3 regions of the Exiguobacterium abrahamii genome follow, and region 2 is predicted to be linked to each of the others. Evidence: riboswitches for the same ligand, from Rfam matches in the RefSeq annotation. Region 2 holds a riboswitch; each other region holds the start of a gene.

Evidence for each region. Region 2 has a riboswitch for thiamine pyrophosphate ahead of tenA (thiaminase II). Riboswitches for the same ligand answer to the same signal wherever they lie in the genome.
Region 1: it holds a riboswitch for thiamine pyrophosphate, as region 2 does, so the genes downstream of both, ITJ88_RS08620 (thiamine phosphate synthase) here and tenA (thiaminase II) in region 2, are expected to answer to the same signal.
Region 3: it holds a riboswitch for thiamine pyrophosphate, as region 2 does, so the genes downstream of both, thiD (bifunctional hydroxymethylpyrimidine kinase/phosphomethylpyrimidine kinase) here and tenA (thiaminase II) in region 2, are expected to answer to the same signal.

Annotation. Positions count from the first base shown of each region.
Region 1 is NZ_JADOYC010000001.1:1,649,973-1,660,836, forward strand. Features, by position in the region: gene ITJ88_RS08580 (AAC(3) family N-acetyltransferase) at 1-616, opposite strand, end outside; gene ITJ88_RS08585 (AAA family ATPase) at 630-3,635, opposite strand; gene ITJ88_RS08590 (exonuclease SbcCD subunit D) at 3,617-4,738, opposite strand; gene ITJ88_RS08595 (hypothetical protein) at 4,874-5,230, opposite strand; gene ITJ88_RS08600 (ThiF family adenylyltransferase) at 5,352-6,359, opposite strand; gene ITJ88_RS08605 (thiazole synthase) at 6,356-7,120, opposite strand; gene thiS (sulfur carrier protein ThiS) at 7,123-7,323, opposite strand; gene ITJ88_RS08615 (FAD-dependent oxidoreductase) at 7,320-8,264, opposite strand; gene ITJ88_RS08620 (thiamine phosphate synthase) at 8,261-8,854, opposite strand; TPP riboswitch at 8,937-9,039, opposite strand; gene nagZ (beta-N-acetylhexosaminidase) at 9,096-10,316, opposite strand; gene ITJ88_RS08630 (OsmC family protein) at 10,313-10,738, opposite strand.
Region 2 is NZ_JADOYC010000002.1:278,471-289,334, forward strand. Features, by position in the region: gene abc-f (ribosomal protection-like ABC-F family protein) at 1-1,250, opposite strand, end outside; gene ITJ88_RS11115 (DUF1002 domain-containing protein) at 1,530-2,411, opposite strand; TPP riboswitch at 2,606-2,712, shown strand; gene tenA (thiaminase II) at 2,787-3,482, shown strand; gene ITJ88_RS11125 (hypothetical protein) at 3,534-3,842, shown strand; gene ITJ88_RS11130 (glycoside hydrolase family 3 protein) at 3,872-5,788, opposite strand; gene ITJ88_RS11135 (sporulation protein) at 5,968-6,741, opposite strand; gene ITJ88_RS11140 (class I SAM-dependent methyltransferase) at 6,852-8,036, shown strand; gene ITJ88_RS11145 (BrxA/BrxB family bacilliredoxin) at 8,067-8,492, shown strand; gene ITJ88_RS11150 (transporter substrate-binding domain-containing protein) at 8,781-9,554, shown strand; gene ITJ88_RS11155 (amino acid ABC transporter permease) at 9,612-10,271, shown strand; gene ITJ88_RS11160 (amino acid ABC transporter ATP-binding protein) at 10,285-10,864, shown strand, end outside.
Region 3 is NZ_JADOYC010000004.1:100,643-111,506, reverse strand. Features, by position in the region: gene ITJ88_RS12600 (aminopeptidase) at 1-838, opposite strand, end outside; gene ITJ88_RS12595 (YkvA family protein) at 937-1,356, shown strand; gene ITJ88_RS12590 (formate/nitrite transporter family protein) at 1,393-2,229, opposite strand; gene ITJ88_RS12585 (hypothetical protein) at 2,413-3,015, opposite strand; gene ITJ88_RS12580 (YitT family protein) at 3,152-4,018, shown strand; gene ITJ88_RS12575 (CHASE3 domain-containing protein) at 4,212-4,850, shown strand; gene ITJ88_RS12570 (ArsR/SmtB family transcription factor) at 4,896-5,264, opposite strand; gene ITJ88_RS16325 (hypothetical protein) at 5,320-5,568, opposite strand; gene thiE (thiamine phosphate synthase) at 5,775-6,413, opposite strand; gene thiM (hydroxyethylthiazole kinase) at 6,403-7,170, opposite strand; gene thiD (bifunctional hydroxymethylpyrimidine kinase/phosphomethylpyrimidine kinase) at 7,151-7,954, opposite strand; TPP riboswitch at 8,070-8,180, opposite strand; gene ITJ88_RS12545 (murein hydrolase activator EnvC family protein) at 8,244-9,521, opposite strand; gene ITJ88_RS12540 (murein hydrolase activator EnvC family protein) at 9,723-10,864, opposite strand, start outside.

The DNA.
Region 1 (10,864 bases), on a different contig from region 2:
AATGGATGAATCGTTCCGTCGTTCCCTCTTTGATTTTACAGCCATCCTCGACGTCCGGACGATTTAACCCGTATTCCGCGTAATGCCAGACGGTCGTCGTATCCCAAGGGGAACCGATATGCAGAATTTGACCGTCCGCCTCGATGAAGCGTTCAATCGGAGAACCGGGACCGAAGCCATTTTCTAATGTATGATCGGCAACGAACGTCGTCGCATCTTTCCCCCAAGCAGTCACGGACCACATCGGATGATTGCTTCGAACGACGCCGGGATACGTCCGGAAGACTTCCGGAACACGACCGATGCCGCGCGTGACCGTTTTTGCCGGATCATATGCCGGCATCTCCCGACGAATTGTTTCCCACCATTCTTCAGGCACAGCGGGTTGGCTCCAGTTCTTCGGATCCGAATTATCGGTACTTTGCGCCGGCATCATGATTAACCCTTCCGTCGTGACGACTTCCTGTAATGCCTCAATCAATGCTTGTACGCCGCCGGGAATCCAGCCGATTTGTTTAAGTGACGTATGGACGAACAGTTTCATACCGGGCGTCACACCTAATTCGTGTAACGCCTCTTTGATTTGTGATTTCGTGACCATGTTTCGTGTTTCCATCGATCTTATCTCCTTACTCGACGACTAGTGCAATCGTCGACCCCGTTTTTCCTTGTTTGACCTCGATTTTTGCGTCAACTCGTGACTTCAGTTCCTGGACGTGACTGATGATCCCGACCATGCGACCGCTCGCTTGAATCGAGAGCAACGTCTCAATCGCTTGTTCGAGTGATTCTGGATCAAGTGTTCCGAATCCTTCATCGATGAACATCGTCTCAAGTGACACGCCACCGCTTGCTTCTTGCACGACTTCCGACAATCCGAGCGCAAGCGCAAGGGATGCTTTAAAGCTTTCGCCACCGGATAACGTCTTGACGTGACGCGTTTGCGACGTGTAAGCGTCAAAGACATTTAAATCAAGCCCGTATTTCTTCTGTCCTTTTCCTGCCTCCGTTTTCCGTTCAAGCTGGAAACGACCAGATGTCATCTCGTGCAGATGCCGGTTTGCGGCGAACAATATTTCATCAAAGTATGCCGTCTGGACATACGTTTCGAACGTCATCCGTTGCGCATTCTCCCCGACACCGACGCGAGCGAGTTCACCGATGACCCCGTATCTCGCATCCTCGTCCTCAATCTGGCGTTGCAAGTTCTCCCAAGCCGCGATCAATTGATCGATGTGTGCGCGTTCCTTCTCGAGCCCGACACGTCGATCGGTCCGCTCCGTCAGTTCGACCGACGACGTCTTCACATCCATCCGCAACTGTTCAAGGTCCGGACGCACTTGACCTTCCGTCTTCAAGCGGGCTTGTTCCTGTTTCAGCTTCAGTTCCTGCCGTTCGAGGCGATCTTGTTCCAAACGTTCTTGGAGTTGACGAAGCGCGTCACGAGACCGTCTCGCTTCACGGAAGGCTTCAATCGTCGAAAACGTTTCTTCTGCCAGGACTGCGTGTAATGCGTTTTCGCGGTTCGTTAATCGGTCGTTTTGTTCAGCAGATGCCTCGGTCAATTGACGGAATCGACCTTGGTGTTCCGCGAAGTCACGATCGAGCTGTTCCTTCTCGCGTAACTGTTGCTGTTTGTCTTGTTTGAACTGCTCGATACGTGTTTCTGCCTGTTTTTGTTCCTCACGGAGTGCTGGTAGCGATTTCGCGGACTCTCCTGATTGACTTAACCGACCCGTCAAGTGTGCCAATTCCGATTCAATGCCGGTCCGGTCTTTGATCATTGCATCGATCTTTAGTTGTAGCTGATCCATGGATTGTTCGAGTTGTTGCAGACGAGTCTCAAGACGCGCTTTTTCCGTCTGCGCTGCCGCTAATCGGGCTTCCGTCTGTTCGACTTCTCGAAGCTGTACTGAAACATCCGCATGAGATGACTCGTTTTCACTCGTCTTTTGCATCTCGGTCGTCAGTTGCTGCAGACGCTCCGCAACCGTCCGGTACGAAGCTTGTAATTCTTGATGCGCTTGTTGGGCTTCAAGGAACCGCTGTTGTGCTACATCGACGGATAGTTCCTTTGCGACGGCGACAGCATGATGTGGATGCGACGTACTGCCGCAAACCGGGCAAGCCGTCCCGTCCGTCAATCCTTTGGCAAGTTCAGCAGCCAGTTGTTCCCGTTCGTATCTACGCGCTTCTTCATACTGGCGCGCCGCTGCCTCTTTTTGATCCCGGACGCTCGTGCCACGGACGATCAACTGTTGCCGTTCTACTTCCAATTTGTCATGTTCCACCATCTTTGTCGCTAGTTGTTGCAGGATGAAGCGCCGTTCTTGCACCTGTAAGCGCTCTGCTCCAACGTTTTGCAATGGATGCAGTTGTTCTTGAATAGTCTTACGTTCTGTCCGTGCTTGTTCGAGTTGCTTCCGTAATGGCTCTGGGTCAAGAAGCTTCAAACGTTCTACTAGTTGTTGCTGTTGTTGTCGTAAAGCCGTTTCTGCTTCCAGGCGTTCGCGCTCTTCTTGAATCTTTTCGAGACGACGACTGAGTTGCTCGATCTGTGGTTCCTCCGCTAGCAATCGATCGACTTTTGCTTGCACGACCTCTTGTTGCTCTCTCAAGCGAGCGATGTGCTGTTCGGTTTCCTGTTTTCGACGCGTGAGTTGCGTCAATTGTTCTTGATCCTGCTGCCACTGGTCATAGATCGGTCCGACGATTTGAGCGCGCTCAGCCGCCATTGCTTCTTCTTGCATCCGCTTGATTTCCGGTAGGCGGTCTAGTAGCAATTGTTCCGTCTGTTGAAGTCGCTCCTGCTCTTGAAAAACCGCTTCGAGTTGCTCGCCTTGTTGCAATTGCGATGTTTTCTTCTCAACGATCGCACGGGTCTCTACTTCAGCTTGACGGGCAGCCGTTAACCATTCGTCCCGTTCCGTCGTCAACGCCTCCATCCGTAACCGGATGTCTCTTTCCGTCAACTCACTCCAGTTCGCTTGCACAGGTAGTTCCTCAAGCTTGGCCCATTGTTTTGTCTTCGTTTCCTTAATGCGTGCCGCAAGATCGAGCGCTTGTCGGTGCAAACGTTGCTGGAACTCACCGTAATGTTCCGTCTTGAACAGCTGTTTGAGAATCTGGAGTTTGTCTTTTGACTCTGCCATCAATAGTTCGCGGAACTTGTTTTGCGGCAACAGGAGAATTTGCGAAAACTGTTTATGGTCGAGCTGAATCAGCTCTTGAACCCGTTGTTTGATTTCCGGAATCTTGACCGCGAGCGGTTTCCACGTCGTCCCGTCGAACCGAGCGAGCTCGGCTTCATGCGAGTAGCCGGTTTTATTGACCGGATGCGGTTGACTCGGTTGGCGGATGATCCGGTACCGTTCCCCTTTCAGCGTAAACTCCAGTTCAACCTCCGTCTTTTGCTCGGGCACGGCAAAATGACTTCGCAGTTCGCTCATTTCCCGTTCGCCGCCTGACGTCTCGCCATACAGGGCGAACGTCAATGCGTCAAAGATCGTCGTTTTTCCTGCTCCGGTATTCCCGGAGATGACGAACATCGTCCGTCCGGCAAGTGCAGTGAAATCAATCGTCTCTTCACCAGCAAATGGTCCAAAGGCGCGTAATGTCAGTCGTTCTGGGCGCATGTCGCTTCCTCCTTCAGGACGGCTTGCATCGCTTCCGTCGGTTTCTTCTCACGGACTGCTTCATAAAACTCACTGAATAGATCCGCAACGGACGCATCCTTGACTTGCTCCCGCGACGCCTTGACCGCACGCGTACTCTCGCGGACGAATCCGATTCGCTCGAGATGCAGGATGTTCGGATAGATTTTCTTCAGCTTGCCCATCGGATCCATCAAGGCTTCACCATCCGTTAGATTGATTTTTAAGTAATCGTCCGTGTTTTGTGTCGCGACGAATGCCGGGTCTGTCAGCTCAGTGAGACTTCCAGTCAATTCCCGCAAATCACGTTTTGGTGCAAGTGGTTCGAACCGACGATCGAACGTACCCGTATCGTTCAACGTCAACACATCGACCCCTTTGACATGATGGGCTTCCGAGAATGAATATTTCAAGAGCGATCCGCTGTAGCGAACCGTCTCGGATTGAATCGCAAGTGGATTATGCAAATGACCTAGTGCCGTATACGTAAACGGTGCAAACTGGCTTGCGCTAACTTGCCCTGCCGTTCCGACGGACAATTGCCGCTCCGAATCCGTCTCGAGTCCACCAATCACAAAGGCATGACCGACGAGGACACTCGGTCCGTCCGGACTACACCCGGCAAGGATCGTCCGCATCGCATCATCATGTGTCTTGATCGTTTCGTCCTTGTGTACGTACCGAACGGTCGCAGGATCCGCAAATGGCACAGGGTAAAACGACACTCCTTTAATCGTGACCGGAGTAATGACCGGCGTTAGTTTTCCGACGAGATGCAGACCGGCCCGTTGGAGTAACGTCGTTCCGAAACTTAACCGTTCGGCCGAATCGTGATTTCCGCTGATCGCAACGACCGGGATATCCCGGTCAAGGATCAAGGCAGCCAGTGTCTCGTCAAGCAGTTCGACGGCTTCCGTTGGTGGTACAGCGCGGTCGTACAAGTCACCCGCAATGACGATCGCATCTGGTTGTTCGCGGTCGACGAGTGCCAAAAAGTCGGCTAGGACCGCCCGTTGGTTCTCGAGCATCGACTCGCCATGAACGATTTTGCCGAGATGCCAATCGGCAGTATGTATCCATTTCATCTTCATCACACTCACTTTTTGAATATAGTAGCTTAAGTGTAGCATGCAAGCGTTCGTTCTGCGACGAACATCCGTTTGGAACACAAAAAGCAGAAGGCGAATGCCTCCTGCTTTTTCACTCTTACGACGAACGTATTATTTCGTCCGTTGTTTTCTAAAGCGTTGAACGGAACGAATCACAGAAACTGATCCGCCGATGATCGCACCGACGCCGACGACGATGCCTGTTTTAAATTTTTTGCCCGATTGTTCTGATGTATGCGTTGCTTGATTGTGTTCAAAGAGTTGTTGGAGGGGCGACGACGTCTCGACTTCGAGAATGTTCGATGCATCCTGATGCACGTCTTCTCTACGTTCGACACTACAAGGTGACAGATAGAATGGGTTCAAGTTCGTCCGGTACCGATCCGGATTCCAGTTGGCTTGCTGAACAACTGCTTGGGCGTCTTCCGTCTGTGCTTGATCCTTGATTGGATCGAATTCTTGTTTCATCTGAATCACTCCTCTTCACGTTCAAAACCTGTAGACCGATTTACGTCTGAAGTCTTATTTACCTGTTTTTTAAACATTTAAAACACATATATCAAAAATTAGTTTACTGATTTGTGAACGTTTACCCGAAATAGGCATGATAGAGTCGTTTTGCTTTGACGAGATCGTCCTCGCCATGAATCAGAACGCGTCCATCTCGGAAGGCGACCATCCGATGTTCGTCCGTCGTAAACGCCAGCAAGTATGGATTGTGAGCAGAAATCGCTGCGACCGGCTGAAGACGATTTTTCAACTGTTCCAGATCCCGCTGTCCGTCTCCCCGGATTTGAACGGCATCGCGACCGCACAGTGCCGTGAAACGTACCGTTTGATCCGATAAGTAAGGATAGGACGGTTCGATGCCGCACGACGGGCACTCCGTTTGCTTCAGTGACTGGACGTTAATTTGTTGAAACGTATTCGACCAGACATCAAACGCAAGCAAGCGCGTCCGCATGGCGTCCGTCTGTCCGCTCAACCACTTCAACGCTTCTGTCACCTGCAAGGAAGCGACCATCTGTACAGCTGGCCCGATGATTCCCGCTGTATCACACGTTTCCTGATCTCGCGGTAATTGATCGAGCAGACAATGCAGACATGGCGTCTCCCCGGGACGGACGGTGAACGTGATCCCATAACTGCCGACGCAGCCACCATAAATCCACGGAATCGAACGCATCAACGCCATGTCGTTCATCAGCAAGCGAATATCGAAATTGTCCGTCGCGTCGATGATCAGATCGATATCATCGAGTAGCCACGTCAGCGCTGACCGGTCGACGTCTACTACATGCGCTTCAATCGTCACCGTCGAATTAATCGCTTCAAGCCGTGCTTTTGCGGCAATCGCTTTTGGTACGATATGACGCGCATCGTCCTCGGTATACAGCTGTTGTCGTTGTAAATTACTCCATTCGACATAATCACGGTCGACGATTCGGACGACACCGACACCGGCGCGGACGAGTTGCTCTGCCGACGCCGTTCCGAGCGCTCCCATGCCGATGATCAGCACCTTCGCTGATGCCAAGCGTGCTTGTCCCGCTTCCCCGATCGGTTGAAATCGAGTTTGCCGTGAGTAACGGTTCATCGAATCAATCCACTCGTTGGACTACTCGCGACCGCATACTGTTTCTTCTCGATACGTCCCGCTTCGTATCCGAAGCGCCCTGCTTCGACAGCTAGTCGCATGGCGTACGCCATCTTGACCGGATCTTGAGCATGGGCGACAGCGGAGTTCAATAAGACACCATCCGCACCGAGTTCCATCGCATAGGCGACGTCGGTCGGTGAACCGATCCCGGCGTCGACGATGACCGGCACCGTCGTCTGCTCGATGATGAATCGTAGATGAAGTGGGTTGAGAATGCCTTGCCCGGAACCGATCGGTGACGCTGCCGGCATGATGGCGTGACAACCGAGTTCTTCGAGTCGCCGTGCAAGGACGACATCGTCCGACGTATACGGTAAGACGATGAAACCTTCTTTAAGTAATTCTTCAGAAGCCCGTAACGTCTCGATCGGATCAGGTAGTAACGTCTTGTCGCAACCGATCACTTCGACCTTAACCATGTCGCACATACCGGATGCCCGCGCAAGCTTCGCCAACCGTACGGCTTCCTCTGCCGTCTTCGCACCGGCCGTGTTCGGTAGTAAATCATACTTTGTTAAATCAAGCGACTCGAGGAAGTTCGCTTGTTGTTTATCAAAAATATCGAGCCGACGGACGGCGAACGTCAAGATTTTTGAGGCGGACGCATCGATTGCTTCCTGCTGTACCGTAGCGTCCGTATATTTCCCCGTTCCGAGTAATAACCGTGATTCAAATGTCTTTTCTCCAATTTTCAGCATGTTTATCCTCCTCCTACGAAATGAACGATTTCAAATGTGTCGTTGTCTCGAACGACCGTCTGACCGTACGCCATGCGATCGATGATTTGTCGATTCTGTTCGACGATGACGAGCTTTTCCCCTAAGCCGAGTTGCGTGAGCATGTCCTCGATCGTTTGAATCTGTTCGATCGTGTGGTCATTGCCGTTAATCGTAATGTTCATCGGACTTCCTCCTTCTGAATCAACCGTAATGTATTTACCAAGACTTCCGCTGTCGCCGGTGCGAGTAATATGCCATGCCGATGATGCCCTGTCGCCATGAAGATCCGACGGGATGAATCGGCGACTCCGATATATGGCAAGCCTGACGCCGTTTGTGGTCGTACACCGGACCAGACTTCTTCGATGACCGCGTCACGAATCGGTGGATACAGTCGTTCTGCTGCTTGAAGCAATGACGTGATCCCAGCGACACTGACACCGACCGTCTCGTCGTACGGCAGTTCGGTCGCACCGATCAAAATTCGTCCGTCTGCTTTTGGCACAAGGTAGACAGCGTCGTCAAACAGGATCGAGCGTAACGGCTGACCCGCGAGACGGACGGCGAGACATTCCCCTTTGACCCCATATGTCGCGATCGAAATACCAGCTGTATCGAGCAAGGCTTGCGACCCGCGTCCGGCAGCGACCGTCACTGTTCGTCCGGTCCAGATTCCCGCATTCGATTCGATCCTGATGAAGTCATCGTTCTCTTCGATACGTGTGACCTCCACTTGTTCTTCGATTGGTACCCCACGCTTTCGTAAGGCATATATCAATGCAGTCGTCAGTCGTCGTGGATCGATTTGACCGACCGCTGGAAACAGATGCTCGCGTCCTTTACGTTTTAACAAAAACGGTTGTTCCCGGTACCCACAATCGATGCCAGTCTCTCGCTCGAGACGACGTGCAAGCAGCGGATACAGACGACGACTACGTGCGGCAAGTAAATGCAATTCCGCTCTCAGCTCGATGTCCGTCGCAAGCATCCCGGCAGCTGCGCGGCTCGTTCCTTGTCCGCATGTTCCGCGTTCTAAGACGACGACGGATTCATTCTGACAGGCGAGACCGTAAGCAAGCGTCAACCCGATGACTCCGCCGCCGATGATGATGTGATCCGTCATACGCGAACCCCCTGGTAACTTAGAATGGCGGCGAGTGGATCCGATTGACCGAGAATACCCGATAAGACAGCGATTCCGGTTGCACCGGTCGCTGAGATTTCAGGCAAGCGTTCTGGTGTGATTCCGCCGATCGCAATGACCGGTTTCGTCGTGAAGGTGACGACTTGCTTCAAGGCGTCGATTCCCCGTGGCGGCACATTCGGCTTCGACGCTGTCGGATAAATATGACCGTACAGCAGGCGGTCGGCTCCTTCCGCTTCTGCTGCCAGTGCCTCTGCTAGTGAATGGACCGATTTCCCGATGACGAGATTCGGAAAATGACGTCGGACATCGCGGACACGCAAGGACCGTCGCGTCAACTGCACACCGATGCCTGCGACATGGGCGACGTCGACCCGGTCATGAACCGTTAACTGCTCAGGCGAATAACCATGCACAAGGAGCGCGTCGATTAGATCAAGCAATTCTGCTGCCGACAAGTTCGGTTCTCGTAGATGCAGCTGATCCGTATAAGGTTGAAGGGAGTGAAAGGTCTTTATTCCGTCAAGCGGATGAATGGATCCCGTCGAAATCAGATGTAAACGCATCATGTTCTTCCTTTCCATACGAAAAAGGACCACTCCCGATGTTGAAGGGAGTGGTCCGAAAATGCGCTGAAGCGCTAAGGATATCTAAGGTTTCGAGCCACTTCCCTCCGCTAGTACGAACTAGATCAGGTTCAAAGGGTCCGGATACTTCCGTCTCAGTCTGCTGGGAGACTCCCCTAGTGTCTTTTCGTGTTTAATTGGCTTGCCCCATTAGTCTAGCATGAGTCGCTTTGCTTCGCTAGTCCTAGTTGAGCGCTTCCACTTGCTGAATCAGCTCCGATTTCGTCGGTCGCTGTTGCTCTTGGCTGTCGGCATACGTCTGCTTTAGCTTCAGGATGCGCATTACTTTAGCGTCGAGCATCTCCGGCGTCAGCGTTTTGTCTTTGACGGCTTGCATCACTTCGGCATGGACCTTTGTGTAAGCACCTGCCTCTGAAAACATTGCCATATCAGCTCCGTTGACGAGCGACTGACGTGCCGCTTCCGCGAGACCATATTGTTTCGTGATCGCTCCCATGACGAGATCATCCGTGATGATGACACCGTTGAATCCGAGTTGCTGACGCAAAAGGTCAGTCAAGATCGGCTTTGAGAGCGAGGATGGATTCGTATCGTCATACGCGGGATAGAGAATATGGGCAACCATCACCATCTCGGCGCCCTCTTGAATCGCTTCTTTAAACGGTAACAGTTCCGTCCGCTTCAATTCTTCCTTTGATGCCATCACTTTCGGTAGCCCGACATGGGAATCGACACTCGTATTGCCGTGACCGGGAAAATGTTTGACGACCGGAATCGTTCCCGTCTCCTGCATCCCGTGCATCAGGGCCGTACCAAGCGTCGCGACGGTCTTCGAATCAGCACTGAACGCACGGTCGCCGATGATCGGATTGTTCGGATTACTGTTGACGTCTAGGACCGGTGCGAAGTCCATGTTGAAGCCATAAAATCGTGACAAATGACCGAGCGTACGTCCGACATCTTCCATTTTCGCATCATCTGCTCCTTGCGCTATCCGTTGACTCGTCGGTAGACGTAATCGTTGATCCGGTACCCGGCTGACCCGTCCGCCTTCTTCATCGATCCCAACAAACGCATACGGTTTTTGATCCGTCTCTTGAATCGCACGTGTGAACGTCAAGAGTTGTTCTTCTGACGTGATGTTTCCGCCGAGCAGTAAGACCCCGCCAATCGCATGCGTCTGTAATAATTTTCGGTCAGCTGCTGAAAGTTCCGTGCCGGCGACTCCGATATAGAGCAGTTGATCGATTTTTTCTGACGTCGACATCGCTGCCAATTGTTGCTTTAGTTTTGCTTGTTGTCGTTCTTCTTTCGTCGGCTCAGGCTTCGGCTTCTTTTCTTCTGTCGGTTGTTTCGTTTCCGGTTGTGATGATTTCGTTGGTTCCGTCGTCTCCTGCGCACACCCTGCAAGCAACAGGCAACCGATCAGTACGGCTTTCTTCACAAAGGATCCTCGCTCCGCACACCATTGATCGAATAATAAACGGAAATCTCAGCGTTCAGGGATTGCGAGACCGAACAATATTTATCCTTTGATAACGAGATGGCGCGACGGACCTTATCTTCCGGGAGATCACCTTCGAGCCGGTAATGAATCGAGATTGACGTAAAACGCCGCGGATGGTCCTCTGCCCGTTCTCCTTCGATATCCATTTCGAAATGGGTGATCGTCAAGCGCATCTTCTCTAAGATTGAAACGATATCAATTCCGGTACAGCCGGCAACGGCATGTAGCAGTAGTTCAGTCGGTCGCGGCGCTTGATTTTCGCCACCGTTCTCTGGTGCTGCATCCATCGCCAGATGATGCCCTGATTCCGTCTGTCCACTAAACCCCATCTGTTTGTTCCATGTCACTGTCGCTTGCATCGTTTCCACTCCTTTGTAAGTAGTCTTCTTCTGTAGTATACGCAAAAAACAGCAAGCCTGGAAATTCACACGCTATTTCGAATAATGGTTCTTTTCCCGAAATCTCGCTTTGCGATACCCGACGAA
Region 2 (10,864 bases):
TCTCTAAACCAGTCGATTAACCGCGCGTCCTCTTCGAAATGGGCATGCTGGGACAGGTAACCGATCCGATTCGATGGTCCACGCGTGAGTGTGCCTGCCTCTGGTGATAATTCGTCAAGCAGCAGTGAGAGCAACGTCGATTTCCCGCTTCCATTCGTTCCGACGATCGCGATCCGATCCTGTGCCATGATCTCGAACGAGACGTCATCAAAAATGTGGCGGGTTCCGTAAGCAAACGAGAGTTCTTCAGCGCGAAAGACGACTTGGCTCGTGTGATCAGTGGAAGAGAAGGAGACATCAGCGGTTTTGGCTTCGAGTTGTGGTCGTTTAATCCGTTCGATCCGCTCCAGTGCTCGTTCCATTGATTTTGCTTTACGGAATAATTTCTCACTCGGTGGAGACGCTTCGTTTGCCCATTGCCGGAGTCGACGAATCGCTTCCTTCATTTTCTTTATTTTTTTCTGTTGCTCTTGGTAGGCGTGGAACTGTTCCATCAAGCGACGTTCTCGTTCGACGACGAACGCGCTGTAATTCCCTATATAGGTCGTCAGTTCACCGTCCTCGAGTTCAACGATCGAGGTGACGACGGCGTCCAAGAAGACCCGGTCGTGAGAGACGAGCAGGATGGTTCCTGTGTAGTCCCGTAAGAACTGCTCCAGCCATTCCACGGCAGCTAAATCAAGATGGTTCGTCGGTTCGTCAAGAATGAGCAAATTTGGCTCCATGAGTAACATGCGACCGAGACAAATCTTCGTCTGTTCACCACCGCTCAACTGGTGGAAAGGACGAGTGAGTAACGGACGAAGGTGTAACCCGTTCACCATGCGCTCGATTTTCGAGTCGAGTAGATAGCCATCCTTTTGTTCGAACGCATTCGTCGCTTCCGCATATCGTGCGAGTAACGCATCAAGATTCTCTGGTGCTGTCGCCATCATTTGCTCCAACTGTTGCATCCGAGAACGGATCGCGAGGATGTCTTCAAACGCTGTCCAAAGGACGTCGAGTCCGGTCATCGTCTCACTATATACAGGAAGTTGTTCCAAATAGCCGATCGTCAAACCGCTCTTTTGATAGATGACACCACCGTCCGGTTGCTCAAGACGAGCAAGCAAGCGGAGTAATGTCGTCTTACCGCTCCCGTTTCGTCCAATTAGACCGACACGGTCGTGTTCGTTTAAGAAGAGGGAAACATCCGTTAAGATCGTCTCGCCTCCGAATTGTTTGGTTAGGTGTTGAATGTCGCAAATCATCATAATCAATTGATCCTTTCGCGCGCATCAAAAAAAGGAGAGCGCAAATAGCACTCTCCATCACGTGTGAAAGATGCGCTTTGCTGTATTTTTCAATCATGAAGTTCTAAAAAAGGGCAGACGGGTGCCTTAGAACGCCATTCCATGAAAAATCGCGCGCAACAGATACAATTGTTCCATCAACCAGTGTTTGCACGCGGCAAAGTCCATCTTTTCACACCACCTTTCGTTTCAGATATCTCTAGTTTACTATTTTTTTGTCAGTTACGGAAGTCTGAATTATTTGAACACACCAGCGATTGAACTGAAGAAGTCACTGAGTCCATCGAATAATTTAGCGAAAAACCCTTTCGTTTCTTCTGATGTTGCGAAGGCATGGATGTCTTGCCCCGCATTTTTCAAACCACTCTCGATTTGTCCCCAGTTGATGTTCGCTTGCTCCATTTGATTGAATAGATTCGTCAACCGGTCCATTTGTGCGTCAGACAACTGGATATTGTTGTTTTGAATGACTTGGACGATCAGGTTTTCGATCTCGACTTTGGTTTCCGGTTTTTGATTGGCGATCTCAGCCTTGATCTCATTCATTAAGTCAGCGACTTTATCCGTGCCGACCGTTTTTCCGACGTCTGATGTGACCGATAATTCTTGCTGTGCTAAATCCTTGCGTTCGTCACTTAACTTAATTCCCGTCTCAGCGGAAGTTTGATCGTACGCTTTCATGATTCCTGTCAGTGCCGATGTCCCGGTCACCTTGTAGGGAGAAGTGATCGTGATATCGGCATCTTTGACACCCGCTGTGACGAGAGCGTTGAGATACATATCCTTTGTCACCCATGTGATGTTCTCCGTCGAGACGGAAAGTCCATCACCTTTTTCCGTCAGTTCAATCTTAGCCGACGAATACATATTGCCACCTTTTTGCGACTGTGGAATGTTTTTCCCGAGATATTTTTCTTCGTCAGCAGAAGTGGCGATGATCGGAGTGATGCCTTCCGGTGCATTGAGACGGGAAAGCACCCAAGCTTTATCCTTTGCGCCGAGCGACTCCCCGAGTGTGACGATCGTCTTATCGACGACTTGTTCGGCAGATGCGGCTGTCGGGAGTAATAGAGCAGAAGCGATAACGGCTGACGCTATGATTTTTGTTGGTGTATGCATAATGAAATCCTCCAATTTGTAAGTAACAGAATGAATTATAGTATCAGGTACTAAAGTTAGTGTACGAGAACGAAAGAAGTTCGGAATCGGTCTGTAGATGGAGACGGCATCCGTCTTCTGACACTCCATAGTATAGCGAAAAGAGGACAACTTGACTTCCATTTTCAGCATGCTATAGTGAATTTGAATCGAATAATGACCACTAGGGGAGTCGGTAGACCGACTGAGACGAACGAAGACGTTCGGACCCTTTGAACCTGATTAAGTTCGTACTTACGGAGGGAAGTGGCGTCAAGTCTTGTTCTTCTTGCGCCATGCCCGTGTGTTTCGGGGTGGTGTTTTTTCGTTTCATAACTAAACGAGGAGGATGAGATCATGACATTCACACAAGAAATCAAACAAGCGGCACAAGCGTATTGGGACAGTAGTTTTACGCACCCATTCGTTCAAGGAATCGGAGAGGGGACGTTACCACTCTCGAAATTTCGGCATTACGTCATGCAGGATGCCTATTACTTAAAACACTTTGCGAAGATTCAAGCAAAGGCAGCGTCAAAAGCAGACGACTTTGCGACGATCGCGACACTTGCCGAACATGCGACTTCGACTTACGAGGCAGAGCTGAGCTTACATCAATCATTTTTTGAGCCGCTCGGTATTACGGCAGCAGACCTTGAAGCATTTGAACCGGCACCGACAGCATATGCGTACGTCTCGCACATGCATCATGCGAGTGAAGGAACGCTTGGAGAGACGATTGCTGCCATCTTGCCATGTTACTGGTTGTATTATGAAGTCGGGCAACAATTACTGACGTGTACACCGGAAGAAAAAATCTATCAGCAATGGATCGACACGTACAGCTCGGAATGGTTTGAAAAGGTCGTCTTTGAACAGATTGCACGGCTTGATGCGCTGGCGGAGCAAGCAAGCCCGACGGAACGCGAGCGGATGAAACGTCATTTCGTGACGAGCTGTTATTATGAGTTGCTGTTTTGGCATATGGGATGGACGGAAGAGACGTTTACGTCGGTTTACGAAACGATTCCGGCACGAGCGGTATCTTCTTGAATCACTAAGTGGTAGAATTAGGAATACCATCTAGTGAAAGTAGGGATTGGAATGGAAATCGTCGTCATCGCACTCGTGATCCTCGCGGCATATGTCGTGCAGCAGGTGCTTGGAAAAGTAAAAGTGAGATTTGTTGGGTACATCATTCCCATCCTGATGGCGGTGTACGGAACATATGCTACGATTCAGAATTTTCAGGGGTTGCTTCAGTTCGGTTTTACAACGGGGAGTTCCATCGCGACTGTCCTGGTCGTCGTCCTCTACGCTTCGTTGACTTATTCACTTCATCGTGTCTACGAGCGTGCGAAAGCAGAAGCCGAATCTGCATATCCATCATTAAAAGACCGAGGCATCCTTTAAGGAGCTTCGGTCTTTTGTGTATCATGTCCTCATTTTTTCCAGTTTTTAAAGCCGTCACCGAATTCGAGATGCAGTTTGTCGGTAAAGACACCGTTCTGAAAGACCGGCACATCAACCGGTGAAGTGCCTTGCGGTTTGAACGTTCCGAAGATCGCGCGGATACCTGCAGGCAGGTTCGGTCCCGCTGATTTTAGATTGCCTGCTTCGGAGTCTGGACCGTTCGGATCACCTTTGAAGCCATAGACGAGGACATGTGCCGGTGCGTCCGGTTGAACAGCAACATCGTATGGGTTACGGAGACTGAGCAGGACGGATGGTGTCTCCGTTTGTTTCGCATAGCGGAAGATCGAAGCCGGAATCGCTTGTTCTGGTGCGTTAGGTAGTAGTTTAGCACTCGTGTTGACGTTGGAACCGACGATGATGTAATCTGCTGCATCGAGTTGCGCCCGTAATATCGGGTTTTGGTCGAGCGGTAGCGTAGTAGCCGAGTAATTCGCTGTCGTCACGTGCCAGTTCCGATTCTTAGGTAGGGAAGCGATCGTCTTTTTCATGCTGTCCGTCTGATCCGCCGCAGGAGCGATCACAAGGACGTTGGCATTCTTTTTCGGCTTGAATGGTAACGTCCGCTGATTATTTTTCACGAGTGTGACTGCGGCTTCCGTCATCGCGCGTTCTTTTGCTTTATGCTCGGGACTGCCGACGATTTGGTTCGCTTGCGCGATTTTTTCAGCTAGTGATGTCGAATCAGTCGTACCGTTCCATATTCCGCGTTCTGCCTTCAGGGTCAGGATTCGCTCGACCGATTGATCAATTCGTTTCTCTGAAAGACGACCGTCTTTAACCGCTGCGATCACGTCTTTAAAAATCTGGTCGAGCTTTTCGACATCTTGCTTGGAACGAAGAATCGTCGGCATAAGCGCGATGTCGACTCCAGCGTCAAACGTCTTTAAGACTGCTTCTGATTCTGTGAAGTTGTCGACGATCGCCTGCATGTTCAATGCGTCCGTGATGACGATGCCATCGTAGCCGAGCTTTTCGCGCAGTACGCCCGTGATGACGTCATCCGATAACGTCGCAGGTAACGGGAAAGTACCGTTTTTCGACGTGACGACTTCGGGTTCGATTTGCGGCATTCCGATATGTCCCGTCATGACCATATCGATGTCTTCAGCAATAGCTCGCTTGAACGGGAGGAGCTCGACTTGTTCTAGTTCCTGCAGGGACCGGTCGACGACCGGCAAGCCATAGTGGGAATCGGTCGCCGTATCGCCGTGACCCGGGAAGTGTTTGGCAGTCGCTGCGACGCCTTCATCCTGAATCCCCTTCATCAAAGCGGAACCGAGCGTGCCGACGAGCGCCGGATCACTCGAGAACGAGCGGACACCGATGACGGGATTTCCAGGGTTGCTGTTGACATCAAGATCCGGACCGAAGTTGACATTGATGCCGAGTGCATGCAACTCGGAACCGATGATATGACCGGCATCATTCGCATATGCACTACTACGGGTTGCACCTAACGCCATATTGCCAGGTAAGTTCGTTCCTGTCCCGAGCCGAGTGACGATTCCGCCTTCTTGGTCGATCGTGACGAAAAGCGGAATATCGTTGCTGTCGTCTTGTTTGACGACTTCTTGCATATCATGAACGAGTTTCGTCGTCTGTTCGGTTTCGCTGACGTTCTCAGCAAACAAGATGACGCCACCTAAATCATAGCGGTCGATGATGTTCGCGACTTCTGGGGCAAGCGACGTATGATTGCTGCCATTCCACTGCCGGAAGTCGGGCATGATCATTTGCCCGATTTTTTGTTCGAGTGTCATCGTGTCGATTTTTTGACTGATCCGATCGGCTGAAGACCCTGCCTCTGCCATGACAGGCAAACTACTTGAGACAAGTACTGCTGCGAGTCCGGCTGTTAACGTGAACTGTCCGATTTTTTTCATGATGTATGTCCTCCTTTAGTCAAACCGTGACTGGAATTCTTTTCAATACGGACAGTATAGCAAGGAGGTTGTTTTAAAACAATGTTTTATTTGTAAACGATTTCAAATTGAAATAAAATTCAATAAAAAAGTGACTCCCCCTGAAGAGGAATCACTTTCAAGTAAATTCAATCGATTAATCAGCTATAGCGTTCCACGATGCTTGTCAGCTGGCGTTCGACGAACGACTGATCTTGCAGTTCACTATTAGACAGACGCAATTTGATCATCGACTCATCCGCACCAGCCATTTCACTGAATAATGATCCGAGACTGTGCGCGCGACGGTCGACTTGGACGATTAAATCAATCCCAGACCCGTCTTGAAGCATGATGATTTCGATCTCATCCAGTTTATGAGCGTAGTGTGTATTGCGTGCTGAGTATTCAAGTTCCTGAGCAATCGGTAAATCTTTCCGGAATCGTCCAGGTAATTTTTCCGTATCGGCTTTTTTCAATCGGAAGCCAAGTGATTCCATGGCGTCTAAGACCGTCGCTTGATAACGGTTCGCTTCAACGATGACAGCATCACGGTCCGATGGATCAACAGCTTGAGCGATGTCGAGACCCGTTTCGATCCACGATTTCGATTGGCTGACCGAGAGTGGCGTATTCAGTGGCACGCGTAGTGTAAAGGGAATTTCCCGCTCGACACCCGCTTCGATCGTGAACTTCGCTTCATTTAAAGCAAACCGGTCGAGAGTGAAGGTCGTAAACGTCGTGCTATCATTGACTTCTTGTTTGTACTGCGTGTTGAATTCAAGATAAATCCGGTCAATTTCTTGATCGACGTTTCCGCCTTTGATATGGACGACACCGTGGATCTGACCGCCTGGTTCACAGCGATCATCCGTCAACCGTGTGTCGACCGTAGCGGCACCGATTCCGATTTGTGAGAGAATTTTTTTAAACATGATGAATTCCTCCTTTTGATTATGTGCGAATGATGAAGCGTGTAAACTTGTCGAACAGGTACGAATTTGCTACAGTTTCGAAAGAACATCAGAAAAGGACGGGACGACTAGTGGAACTACATGAATTAAAAGCGAGTCTTGCCTCGCAAATCACGCAAGGAATACTGATCCATGCAACGATAAGTAATCCGCGTCAAAAATCAAATGATCTCCGACGAATCAAGGTAAAACCGATTCTATTAAGAGATACGGTGATGATGCAGATAGAGTTTCAATTTGAACGCGTTATGAAGCATGAAAATATTTTAGTTGACGATTTCGTCGGGCGACTCGATGACTGGTTCACGGAATTCCGCCAATTCTTATTCCGATTTGAAGAAGAGGAATGGCAGTTCCAGCTCTCGAAAAAGATGAAAATCGCGCTCAAGACATCCAAAAAGGAACCGATGAAAGCTCTCTTGTCGCATGACCGCAAAAAAACATATCTATTAGAAGACGGTGTACCGGTTCCGTTTCTGATTCGCCTCGGCGTCATGACGGAAGCGGGTCAGGTCAAAAAACAGAAGTACGATAAGTTTAAACAAATCAATCGATTCCTTGAATTCGTCGAGGATAGCATAGCTGCCTTGCCAAAAGGAAAAAAACTCCGGATCTTGGACTTTGGCTGCGGGAAGTCGTATTTGACGTTTGCTCTCTATCATTATCTAAAAGTCGTCAAAGGATTCGACCTCGAAGTGACAGGTCTTGATTTAAAGAAAGAAGTCATCGAAGAATGTACACAAATTGCGCGTGATTTGGATTATACCGATCTGACATTCCGTGTCGGAGACGTTCATGATTACACAGGGGAGACGGAAGTCGACCTGATGGTGACACTTCACGCTTGTGATGTCGCAACCGACGTCGCACTCGCGCGAGCTGTTGACTGGAATGCATCGGTCATCCTGAGCGTACCGTGCTGTCAAAAGGAATTGAACCGTCAACTGGACTGTTCGCCACTCGATGTCATGCTCCAGCACGGACTGATTAAAGAAAAATTCGCGTCACTGGCGACAGACTCGATTCGTGCCGAGTTACTGACGCTCGTCGGATACGAAGCACAGTTGCTCGAATTCATCGATCTCGAGCACACACCGAAGAACATCTTGATTCGCGCCTATAAACAAAACAAGCGACCAACGGAAGAGAAAATCGATCGTTACATCGCGTTCCGTGATTTGTTGCATGCCCGACCATTTTTAGAAACTGAATTAAGCGGCAGACTTGGACAGATTTCACCGAAACTCGTACAATAAGAAGGAGAACGAATCAAAGGAGGCAATACGATGGATTTCCAAATGTATTTTGAAGATGTCGTCCAAACAGCCCGCAAAGAAGCGCAAGCTGCTGGATTTGAAGAATTAACGACGCCAGAGAGCGTGGATGAAGCAATGAAACGCGAAGGGCTAACACTTGTGCTTGTCAATTCAGTATGTGGATGTGCTGGCGGGATCGCCCGTCCTGCTGCAGCATACGTTAATCGGAAAGAGGGCATCAAGCCCGATCATTTCGTCACGGTATTCGCTGGACAAGATCGTGAAGCGACAGACCGTGCGCGTGAATACTTCGAAGGTTATCCACCTTCATCTCCATCATTTGCATTAATGCAAGATGGAAACATCCTCTCGATGGTCGAGCGGTTCGACATCGAATCGTTCACGGCAGAAGAGGTCGTCGACAAACTTGAATCATTGATTGAAATCTACGCATAAGCAAAGAAGGCTCCTGATAAAGGAGTCTTTTTTTTGCGCATTCATGAGATTAAAATAATAAATTTCAAAATTGAAAGCGTTTGCAAAATTGTATAAAAAGTCATTTATGCATGATTTATGAATAGAAAGTCAAAAAAATTTATATATTTATGCTTTACAGTGAATAAATATTCGTATATCCTAAAAGCAATAGAACAGGTCAGGCTTTTCGGTATTGAATTGGACATACACATAAGTCATACTATTGTTAAAGTTCTGACAATTGAGCGTTGGAAGGGGAAAACTCGAATGAAAAAATTATTAGCAACGGCAATGGCAGGCATTCTGGCAGTCACGATGGCAGCATGTGGCGCGTCGGAAGAATCAACAGGTGGATCAAGCAAAAGCGATAAAGTATTGACGATGGGAACGTCAGCGGATTACTTCCCATTTGAATACATCGATACGAAAAAAGGAGAGGACATCGTCGGGTTCGACGTTGCGATCGCCAAAGAAGTCACGAAAAATCTCGGGTATGACTTAAAAATCGAAGACATGGAATTCGGGAGCTTACTTGGTGCGCTCAGCTCAGGTCGTGTCGATTTTGTCATGGCGGGTATGACACCGACGGAAGAGCGGAAGAAAAACGCTGACTTCACGGACATTTACTTCGAATCGAAAAACTTGGTCATGACGAAGGATAAAGCGATCAGTTCAGAAGATGAACTAAAAGGTAAAAAAATCGGTGTCCAGCTTGGTTCGATCCAAGAGGGACTCGCGAAAGATCGCTACAAGGACAGTGAAACGGTTCCATTGAACAAGATTCCGGAAATCATTCAAGAATTGAATACAGGTCGGATTGATGCCCTCATCATCGAGGATGCAGTTGCCGTCAAATATATGGATCAAGATGCATCATTGAAAACGTATCAAATCAAAGAAGATGGTCCAGCTGGTTCAGCGATCGCCTTCAAAAAAGGGGATAAGATGCGTGACGATTTCAACAAAGAGCTGAAGAAGATGATCGACAGTGGTGAAATCGATAAATTAGCAGAAGAATGGTTCCAAAAAGAAGCAAAATAAGTCAAGTGCATGGGGGTGGGGGTAACCTCATCCCTTTTGTGCGACGTTAGGAGATTGATTATGATAGACTTTACAAAGATTCAAGATTCAATTCCATATATTCTCGAGGGGATTCCGGTCCTGTTCCAAGTTGTCATCGTCGCAGCCATTGCCGGGATGTTGATCGGAATCGTCGTCGCGGCACTGAAAATCACGAAGAGTCGAATCCTCCGTTTCATCGGTCATGCGTACACGGCGATTTTCCGGGGAACCCCACTGATCTTGCAACTGGCGATCGTCCACTTTGGATTACCACAGTTGACAGGGTATGTCACGACAGGATACCAATCGGCAATCATCGCCTTCTCCTTGAACTCCGGAGCGTATATCTCGGAAATCATTCGGGCAGGGATTCAGGCTGTCGATCGTGGGCAGTGGGAAGCGGCAGATGCGCTCGGTATTTCGTATTTCAAACAACTTCGTTCGATCATTTTGCCACAAGCCTTTAAAAACATCCTTCCAGCGATCATGAACGAATTGATCACGTTGACGAAGGAATCGGCACTCGTCTCGACGGTCGGTGTGCTCGACGTCATGCGTCGTGCGCAAATCGTTGGAGGAGAAAAGGCGATTTATTTCGAACCATTGTTGTTTGCCGGATTCGTATATTTTGTTCTCGTCATGGGATTGAGCTTGATAGGCCAACAAGTCGAAAAAGCTATGAGAAAGAGTGGGTAATCAGATGGAACCTATGATCCAAGTCACCGATTTGCATAAGCAGTTCGGAAAATTAGAAGTATTAAAAGGTATCTCGACGACAGTTACACGCGGTGAAGTCGTCGCTGTCATCGGACCGTCGGGATCCGGTAAATCAACATTTTTGCGGTGTATCAACTTACTGGAGCAACCAACAAGTGGAACAATCATCGTTGATGGTTTTGAACTAACGAAACCAAAAGCAAATATCTCAAAAGCACGTCAGAATATCGGCATGGTGTTCCAACAATTTAACTTGTTCCCACATAAGTCTGTTCTTGATAACTTGACGTACGCTCCAATCAACGTCCTCGGTATCTCAAAAGACGAAGCAGTCAAGCGGGCAGAGACATTACTTGAACGTGTCGGTCTAGCTGAAAAACGCGATAATTATCCGAACCAGTTGTCAGGTGGACAAAAACAACGGGTCGCAATCGCACGCGCTCTTGCGATGGAACCGAACGTCATGTTGTTTGATGAACCGACGTCAGCGCTTGACCCAGAGATGGTCAACGAAGTACTGGACGTCATGAAACAACTGGCGGAAAGTGGAATGACGATGGTCATCGTCACCC
Region 3 (10,864 bases), on a different contig from region 2:
AGAGTGTGAACTCATCAATCAAGTTCCCACTGTAGCTAAGCGGTTTTGTGCTCGAGACGTGTCCGTTGACACCTGTCTTTTTCGGTAACGTGAACACTTCTTCTGTCGGCAGATTCGCGATGAAATCAACACCATCTGCATTCGGACCACCGCCACCTAACCAAACATGACGTTCTGGTAATTCGATTGATAATTCTGTTCCTGGAGCTGTGTAGTGCAATGTTTTGTATTTCTTCTCTGTCAGGAATTTTGCTTTTGAACGCAGATTATGATCATGATCCGCCCATGCAGCGACCGGATCCGCTTGATCGGCACGTGTAGCCTTTAAAATAGCTGACCAGAGCTCTTCAACAGCATTCTCTGAATCAGGGAATACTTTCTTCGCCCAGCTTTCAGAAGGTGCTGCTACGACACACCAGCTGACATTGTCACTCATGACGAACTTCCGCCAATTAGCAAGAGCGACACCGGCTGCTTTATTCGCACGTGCGATTCGGCTCGAGTCCACGCCATTCAATAAATCTGGATCTTCACTGACGACCGATAAGAACGCTGTCTTTTCTTCTGCCAGTTGGTCGTAACGTGCTTTTAACCAATCCGGGAACGTATCAAACGACTCTTCCGGTGCATCGAAATAACGGATTTTCGTCATCTCATCATCTGACCATTGTACATATACTTGCGTAGCTCCTACTTCGTAGGCGACACGCGTGATTTCACGAACGAGCGGCAAATTTTCGATTCCTGCACGCACCTCGAGTTGTTGTCCTGGTTGTAGATTAATTCCCGTACGCACGGCTAAAGACGCGTATTGTTGTAATTCTGCTTGTGTCGGCATTATGTAATCCCCTTTCTTGTATCTTTATTTTCACGAAATAGTTGCAATTTTGCAAGAAATAAGGCGAAACTAGAAAGAGAAGAGAAGGAGGCATCACCATGGAATTCACACCCGGCGATTTTAAATCGGCTTATACGTATTTTCACCGACAGGCACTCGACCTCGTTGGTGATGAAAAAGCACAGCAAGAATTGTTAGTTCGAGCAGAAATCGGACTTGCGCACTTGACGCAAGATATCGCGTCTACAGAAAGCTTGGACATCGAACGCGAGGCAGAACTCGTCCTTTATTTTCAATTAAAACAACTGCTTGAAATGCTTCGTGCTCTCTATCAGAAAAAATTCGAAATGCATGCGGAGCAGGAACAATTGTTATTGACGGCCGTTCTGTACTTCACGTCTCCTGTTGACGCCTTACCGGACGATAACGTCCTCGGGCTCTTCGATGATGCACAAATCGTCGAGACGATTTACGAAGAACTGGCTGCAGACGTCGATCGCTTTCAACATATGGAATGAATGAAAAAAGCAGCTGTCGCGACAGCTGCTTTTTGATTATGCATTTTGTTTCGAAGCAATATGAACAGGTGTCGTGGATTGACGTGATTCATCTACTTCTAATTTTTCTTTATTCAGCCACGTATAGATCATTCCCATAAAGACTGCTCCACCAATGATGTTTCCAGCTAAAGCTGGCAACAGGTTATGCATCGCTCCGGCAAATGTGATCGTATCCGGATGTGGTACGACTAACGCAATGGAGAACAATGCCATATTGGCGATGACGTGATCAAATCCAGAAGCAAAGAAGACTGCGACCAGTACCATCATCATCATGATCTGCGCCAACTCATTCTTCATGTTCTTTGGAATGAAAATCGCTAAACAGACCATCCAGTTACAGAAGATAGCTCGTGTGAAGATTTCCCACGTCGTATGGTGGATCTTCGTTTCTGAGACAGAAAATAACCAGTTGTTCATACCAAGCTCTTGGATGATTCCTGTTTGAGAAAAGAGTAGCGCAAACGCTAATCCTCCAAGTCCATTTCCAATCAGACAGATCAACCAGACCTTCATCGTATCCATCTTCGTCGTATAGCCGCGCATCGTCGCCGTCGTGAAATACATCGTATTTCCTGTGAACAGCTCTGCCCCACCGTAAACGATCAGGACGAGTGCCACTCCGAAGGTCAGTCCACCAACAAGTGTCGCAACAGGTGACTCCGCCATATATAGACCGTTAATTGCTTTTAAGGTAAAAATAATTGCAAATCCAATGAAAATCCCCGCTAGCATGGCACGAACTAAGTACTCGAGAGGACGCATTTGTAGCATGCGCGTCGACTTGATTGCTTTATTCCGTAATCCTTCTAATGCTTCTACCTCGTTCATCGTAGAAACCTCTCTTTCTTTTGTTCAACACTTCACAATGTTTGTTCATTTATTATCATACTTCCATCTTAAAAGATGTTCAAGTATTGAATAGACCTGTTTTATCGTTTTTATAAAAGAACGAGATGTAAACGATATCATTGTGTCGAGATTGTGAAAAATGCCTTTTCTTGTTTTATACAACTAATTAGTTTGAATTCGTAGTCGTGATGCGAAGCGTTCAAAGAACGTGTTTCGCCTTGATGCATCGAGCACATAACCATCAATAACGACCCGATTAAAGCGTCTAGAAGAGGAAGTAGCTCGTTCAATATCGGTCGGAGTGTAGGCGTCGAATGTTTTCCTGTCCATCGTAAAATCTGCACCTGAATACGGATCCGTGTAGTGAATTTCGAGATCGGTCAAATCAGGAATCGTTGAAAATAAAACAAGCGTATGATGCATCAGCACTTTAGATAACCGAGCTTTCAAAAAATCCTGATTCACTTGTAGTGTCCCAGTATCGGTACCAATCCAAGCTTGTCGCTCTTTTCCTGTCACTTCATAGGCAAGACGTAACGATTCTCCTTCGACATCTACCTGTTTTAATTCTGATGAGAACGGAAGTTGTTCGGCTAATTGACGAACCGCTACCGTATTCATCATCGAGGCACCCACTTGTCTCGCTACAAGATCACCATCATGCCAAATGGATGATTGATTTTTTTCATTGGGTTGTTCGAAAAGACGAATTCCAACCAATATTCCTAAGCAGATACAACCAAGAATCCATAACATTTTCTTCATTTTCATCACCTTCCTAAAAAAACGTACCCTTTTTCATCTTTTTTCATAAGAAGGGTTGAAATTTTATGCATTTGAGCGTACTCTTGCATGCAGATACTCACAGAAGGAGGAGCATGAGGTCACTCATCATATTGCCATGACTACAACACACCCACAGAAAAAGAGAGTTGAAAAAATCAGTTTCTTAATCATTGGTACATTGCTGTATTCCCTTTACATCAGCCTACTACTATCTCCAAATGATATCGGATCAGGCGGTATCATGGGGATCACGCTCATTATTCAAGAGCTCTTCCACACGCCAATTGGATTAACGCAATTGCTCTTAAACATTCCCCTCTTCCTTTTAGGTTTCCGTTTCCTACGCAAACGATTCATGTTCTTATCTGGAATTATCGTCATTGCTTCTTCCTTTTTAATTGACTGGATTCCGACTCAAATCGTTCCGGAATCTTTAAACGATCCACTCGTCGCTTCCATCTTTGCTGGTCTAGTCTCTGGTCTTGCAATGGCATTGATCTTCTTCGGTGGTGCTTCAACTGGAGGGCTTGATATTCTCGGAAAGTTTTTCTTTGCTCGTTTTCATAACTGGCCACTTCCTCGTATATTTCTGATGCAAGATCTTGTCATCTACATCCTTGTATGGTGGGTATTTGATCTTAAACACGTTATGTATGCTCTCATCATGAGCTTTGTTCGTGCCAAAGCCCTTCAGACGGTTTACAGTTTCTATTCTGCTTCTAAGCAATGTATCATCATTTGTGAGAAAGCAGATGAAATCAATGAAGTCATTACAAAAGAACTCGGTCGTGGTGTCACGATTCTCGATGCACGTGGAGGATATTCCAACCGAACGAAAAAAATGGTCTATGTCGTCGTTCAAAATAATGAAATCGTCCGTTTGCAAGAAATCGTCTCTTCTGTCGAACCGAATGCATTCGTTACATTCTCGGAAATCCACACTGTCTTCGGCAATTACAAGGAACATTCGTATTCGTTTTAACACCAAGCGCAGCTTAGCTGTGCTTTTTTCATCTTCTTAAAACAGCTTCTCGTATTGCATCATCTTTCCTGCTTTTTTATGAGTATTATTCACTTTTTTGATCATTATCCCTATTCAAAAAATAGACAGGCTTCACTTTTTTTACGATAGTAGTTAAGCTTATGACATGTCTTTTATTTAAAGGAATGATTGCATGCACTCTCTTTGGCGTCAGCGTATTCTGCTGATTTTCTTGGTCAGCTTATTCGCCTCTATCCCAATCATCTATGCGTTATCCGGTTATCGGACGATTGCAACGATGACCGAGCAAATGAAGGATCATGATATACCGTTAATCAATCAGGTAGATCAGTTGGTCGAACACAATCGAGATCGTGCTAATGCGGTTCGTGGTCTCTTATTGTATGAAGATAATCGTTATATCGAACAATATTACTTTTCAACGTCTAAAATCCATGATTTGCGCAATAGTCTGAACCAATCGTCGACTACTCCAGGGACGATTAAAGATCTTCTTCGCCGCAACAATGTTTGGGAGTCCGAAATTGAACGCGTGTTTGTCGTCTATGAACGTCAAAGTCCAACAGCCGCAAAACGTCTTGCTAGACAGTCAACTCAGACGACTCAAACGATTCTCGAAGACTTATCCCGTGTGAAAGATGATTTGTATAAAACGCTTCAAGCCAAATTACAACAATCAGATACTTTGATCGCTACATATAAATGGATGTGTCTTGGTCTCTCCATCCTGTCCTTTTTACTGATTAGTGCCACGGTCTTTTTCTTCCACCGCTTCGCTCCAAAAGGATCAGAACAATCGTCTTTAGAATAAACGAAAAGCGCAGCTTTGGCTGCGCTTTTCGTTTATTCTAAAGACTCATTCAGACATTGCTTTTCCCTCTTGTACATGTTCCATCGCCATATGTACAAGCGATGACACATGATGGTCATCCAAGGAATAATAGACGACTTTACCGTCTTTTCGAAACTTGACGAGTCCTTGTTTCAACAAAGATCGAAGATGATGCGACGCTGTTGCAATCGAACAGTCGACAGAAGCCGAGACATCACAAACGCATAGTTCTTCTTCGATCGTCAGCGCATAAACGATTCGCAGTCGTGTCGCATCCGAAAGAATCTTAAATAGCTTTCCGATTTCTAGCGTCGGAATCGTGTCAACGATATGTCCGATTTCAGACGCGCGTTGTTCATCAATCGCAATCGTTTCACAACGGGGAATGTCCATGTCCGTCACCTCGTTTCTACCTATATTGCACCATGAGAAACAGGACATTGCAAGTTCAGCGCATTCGTCTGCGAATGAGCCAAAACACGAACCATCCTCCTACGTAATCTCCGATATCCCAGACAATTCGATTTTGATCGACAGCGCGTACGCCGATGTCAATGACTTTCGTGCTTTCTAATCGGTTCGTATAATGTTGACGAAGTCGCGTCGGAATCGGTAGACGAAGAAGTGCCCGGTAATAGATATCTAAATGAGTATGTCCCCAAATTTCCGTCGCAATCGAGCTCGTTTTAATATACAACGGACGTTTGTAGCGTCTTTCATACTTTTCTTTCAATAAAAGGGCCATCTCATAAGATATACGATTAGGACGCGGAAATAAAACTTTTCCTAGATGGTAGATCCCCTGATTATCGACTCGAATGATTTGTGGTTCTAACCGATATCGAATCCAATAGCCGTGAAAACGAATTGTCTGCCATTTCAATACAATCACCTCTGAACGGATTATACCCTGTTCTGAAGTGATTGATGCCATTCTCGTACAGCATCTGTCATTTGTTGCGTAGCGAGTTGCCGATCTTCTTTAGCGAAAATTTCTGAGATGACGGCATACCCTTCTAGCGGGATAGGCAGAGAAGAGACATTCGTTGCTGTGATTCCACCAATACCGATTAGAGGTAATCGTACGGCTTCTCGAATTGCCTGAAGCATCGTGTGCGACATGGAATCAGCGTCCGCTTTGGATGACGTCGCAAATAGAGACCCCACGCCTAAATAAGATGCTCCGTCTCGTTCTGCTTCAATCGCTTGTGCAACGGTTGCTACCGAAACACCAATCACAGCATCTGGTAAAAGGCGACGTGCTGCGGTTAAAGGAATGTCTTCTTGTCCGATATGCAAACCAGCTCCGACGAGTAACGCGATATCGATCCGGTCATTGATGATCAAAGGAACGTCGTAGCGATCCGTGAGCGCTTTCAACCGAACTGCCTGATCGAAGAATTCCTTTCCTTGCGCTGTTTTTTCCCGTAGTTGCACGATCGTTGTCCCACCTAAAATGGCTTCCTCAACGACCGTCTCGATCGCGAATCCAGGATGGTACCGACGATCCGTCACTGCATAGATGGAGTAATCAATTGACACGTTCTGTCACCTCCACAAGATCTTGTACCGTCATGAGGCTGATTGCATTGAACAACTCTCGTTTAAAATCACCAAGACCTTGCGCGGAGGCTGCTTGTTCTCCTGCTTTTCCCATGACGAATGTTCCGTGAACAGCCGCCTCAAACGCTGTATATCCTGCACCGAGGAAACTCGCAATTAAGGAAGCCGTCATACAGCCAGTACCCGTGATATCTCCTAGACGAGGTGTTCCTACATGTAATTCCATTTCGCGCGTTCCATCCGTGATATAGTCGTTCGGACCTGTCACGACGAGGACAGATTTGTGTTTGCGAGCGAATGCACGAATACTTTCTCGATCCATCATTGCATCTCCCGCAGCATCGACTCCCTTAGTTCGCCCATCTTCCCCCAGTAACGTCTTGATTTCAGAAGCATTTCCTTTAATGACCGTACACCCGAGATCGATAAGTTCTTTAGAGAAGGCAGTACGTAATGTCGTTGCCCCTGCTCCAACTGGATCAAGAACGATTGGGACATTCAAACGTTCCGCTTCACGGGATGCAAGTCGTTGAGCTGCTTGCATGTCTGCATCGATCGTACCAATGTTTAAGACAAGTGCTTGCGCGAGTCTAACCATCTCTTCTACTTCGCGAATGTCTTCCGCCATGACGGGTGATGCTCCAACAGCGAGTGTGACGTTCGCGCAGTCGTTGATCGTCACCGTGTTCGTCAGATGGTGAATGAGTGGTTTGTGTTCAAGAATGGTCGTAAACATGTGTATCCCTCCAAAGTGAATGAAAATGATGTGTCGGTCCAATACCTTGTCCGAGGGCAAATCCATGACGAATTGCCTCCGTGACATAGCTCTTTGCCTGTCTTACGCTATCTGTTAAATCTTCTCCAAGCGCCATCCGCGCCGCAATCGCCGCAGATAAGGTACAACCAGTTCCATGAGTATGTTGATTGTCTAACCGTTCCGATGTGAAGCGGTGTTCCACTTCCCCATCAAACAACAAATCCGTCGCAGCTCCCGAGAGATGCCCACCTTTTAGTAATACTGCACCTGTCTGTGTAGCCAATTGATGCATCGCCAATCGCATTTCCTCTAGATTGGTCACTGATCGTCCTGTTAAACGCTCCGCTTCCGGTAAATTCGGTGTGACGAGTGTCGCAAGTGGTAGAAGTTCTGAAATCAATGCTTGTTCAGCCTCCGTCCGCAATAGGGCATGACCACCTTTAGCGACCATGACGGGATCTAATATGATCGGAACTGTCTGTTTGCGGAGATGTGTAGCAATGACACGAATCGTCTGCGCATTCGAGACCATTCCGATTTTGATCGCATCGACACGAATGTCTGAAAAAATCGACGTTAACTGGGCATCTACGATTTCTGGGGATAACTCTTCCACCGCTTGAACACCCAACGTATTTTGCGCCGTGACGGCTGTCAGGACGCTCATTCCATAAACGCCTAAAGCTGAAAATGTTTTTAAATCTGCTTGAATCCCCGCTCCACCACCGGAGTCGGATCCTGCAATCGTCAGTACGTGTTTCATGTTCTTTTCACCTTCCCATCGAGCAATGTAAGGGAGTCGTGACCGACAAAAAAAGCGTCGACCGCTGTAAAAAAGCAGTCGACGCTATACGAAAGCGTTATACACGCATTCCGGTATCCGTTCGGCTCAACTTTCCTACGCTGGTATTATCCAGTTCAGGTAATAGGGTCGAAAACAGATTGGTTTTCCTCTCAGCCGGATTCCTCCAGCTCCCCTAGTTGCTCAAGTATTCGTTTCGCCTTAACTGTAGCATAGAGAAGAAAAAAAAACGAGCCGAAGCCCGTTTTGATTACAGATATGCCAATGGATTGACTGCATTCAGAGGAGAAGAAGCACTGTATTGATAGCCTCCGACATGTAGTTCGAAATGTAAGTGTGGCCCTGTTGAATTCCCTGTACTACCAAGTGTTCCGACTTGCTGACCTTGAGAGACCGTTTGTCCTGCACGAACCGATAATGAACTCATATGTGCGTAGACGGTCGTGTACACTTGTCCATCGAGGAAGTGAGAAATCATGACATGATTACCGTAAGGTCCACCACCTGATGCTGTAATGACCGTTCCAGCTGCTGCAGCGACGATTGGAGACCCGACCGAACCACTGAAATCAACACCGTTGTGGAACGTATAACCGTTCGCGCCGCTTGCTGGTCCGAATCCTTGCGACACTCCACCAGAAGATGGTCGAACGAATTTCCCTCCACTCGAAACAACGGGCGGGGCAACAGAATCAGTAGATTCTGAACTCTTACCTGCTTGTTTTGCTGCTTGAGCATTCGCTTTAGCGGCTTTTTCAGCTGCTGCTTTCTCCGCTGCTGCTTTTTCAGCCGCTGCTTTAGCGGCTGCCTTTGCTGCCGCAATTGCACGTTCTTGCGCTTCGAGAGTCGCTTGAAGTTCTTTTGCGTCTAACAGTTCTGTCGTGAACTTCGTCTTCCCTTTTCGTAATTTCTTCAGCGTAGCACTACGTTCTTTCATTTGAAGCTTTAACGCTTTCTTTTGTTCAATCAATACTTTCTTTTCTTGCATTTGCTCCGCTTTTTTCTCAACGAGCGCTTGTTTTGCTTCTGCTAATTTTTGTTGCGTTGCGATGTAATCCGAAATCATTTTATCGTCTTGCTCAGCGATTTTTTTTCCCGCCATGACACGGCTGAATAAATCACCTAAGTCCTTCGATCCAAAAATGACTTCTTCCCATTTAATCGAGTTTCCATCGTTCTCTTGGAAAACACGCAAACGATCACCGAGTAATTCTTCCTGTTTCTGTAACATTTCTTCGTAACGGACGATGTCTGCCTTTAACTCATCGATTCGAACGTTCAACTGTTCAATTTGTTTATTTTTTTCGGAGACTTGGAAAATCTTTTCGTTGATTGCTGCGTCAATTTGATTGATTTGACGTTGCTCTTTTGAGATTTTAGCTTCTTGTTTTTTGATTGCTTTTTCAAGTTTACGTTGTTCAGCGGCATTCTCAGCCTTTTTTTCTTTAATTGTCGCTGCTGCAATCGGTTGTGTTCCTGTTATAAGTAATGCTCCTAAAACAATGGTAGAAATTAGTTTTTTTAGCATATATCGTTTTCCTCACTTATGTTTTTTCATATTTTATTATAGTATTCAAGTTTCTCTCATATCTGAAATAGATTATAGCACCGTAATCGTTTCAAAAAAATTTCATTTACATTTCAAATGAAAACGGTTTTTTGTAATATATGATTTATTTTTTGAAAATGACAAAAAAAGAACCGTTGCATACGCAACGATTCTTTACGATTAAAGCATCGACATTGGATTAACTGAGTTAGCTGGACCAGTCGCACTATAGCTATACCCACCGATATGGATTTCGAAGTGTAGGTGTGGTCCTGTTGAATTTCCTGTACTACCTAACGCGCCAATTTGTTGACCTTGGCTGACACGTTGACCAGCATGAACATTGAGTGAACTCATGTGAGCATATACTGTCGTATATGTCTTCCCGTTCAATTGGTGAGCGATCATGACATGGTTTCCGTAAGGTCCGCCACCTGATGCTGTAATGACTGTACCTGTTGCAGCTGCCACGATTGGCGTACCGACTGGACCACCAAAGTCAATTCCGTTATGGAACGTATATCCGTTCTCTCCACCTGCAGAACCATACCCTTGTGTAACAGTTCCGGCAGTTGGATGAATGAACAGACCACCTGATGATGGTGCTGGTTTTGGTGCAGCTGGTGCTGACGGCGCTGGAGCAGGCGCAGCTGGTGCTGGTGTAGATGGTTTTGGTGCCGATTGTTTCGTCGAACCAGAAGGTTTTGCTGACTGCGCTGCCTTCTCTTGTGCTGCTTGCTGAGCTGCTGCTTCTTTAGCGGCTTGCTCTTCTGCTGCTTTTTGTGCTGCTGCTTGCGCTGCTTCAGCTTCTGCTCGTGCTTTTGCTTCACGTGCCGCTTGAGCTTGACGTTCTTTTTCGATTCGCGCTTCACGTTCACGTGCTGCTTTTTCAGCAGCAATCGCTTTTTCTTGCGCAATCAGAATTTGTTGAACTTCTTTTGCATCCATCAATTGTGTTTCGAACTTTTCTTTTTTCTTACGTAGTTCTTTTAAGCGTTTGTTCCGCTCTTTTAATTGTGATTCAAGATCCGCTTGTTGACGTTTTAATTCTTTTTTCTCTACTACCAACTGCGCTTTCTTTTCTTTTACTTCTTGTTGCGCATCCGCTAATTGCTTTTGCGTATTCTGGTAATCCGTGATCATTTTATCATCTTGTTTTGAAATGGATTTCCCTGCCATGACACGGCTTACGAGATCACCAACGTTTTTAGCACCAAAGATGACTTCTTCCCATTTAATTGAGTTTCCATCATTCTCTTGCATGACACGAAGACGATCACCGAGTAGTTTTTCTTGGCGTTTTAGTTTCGCTTTATATTTCT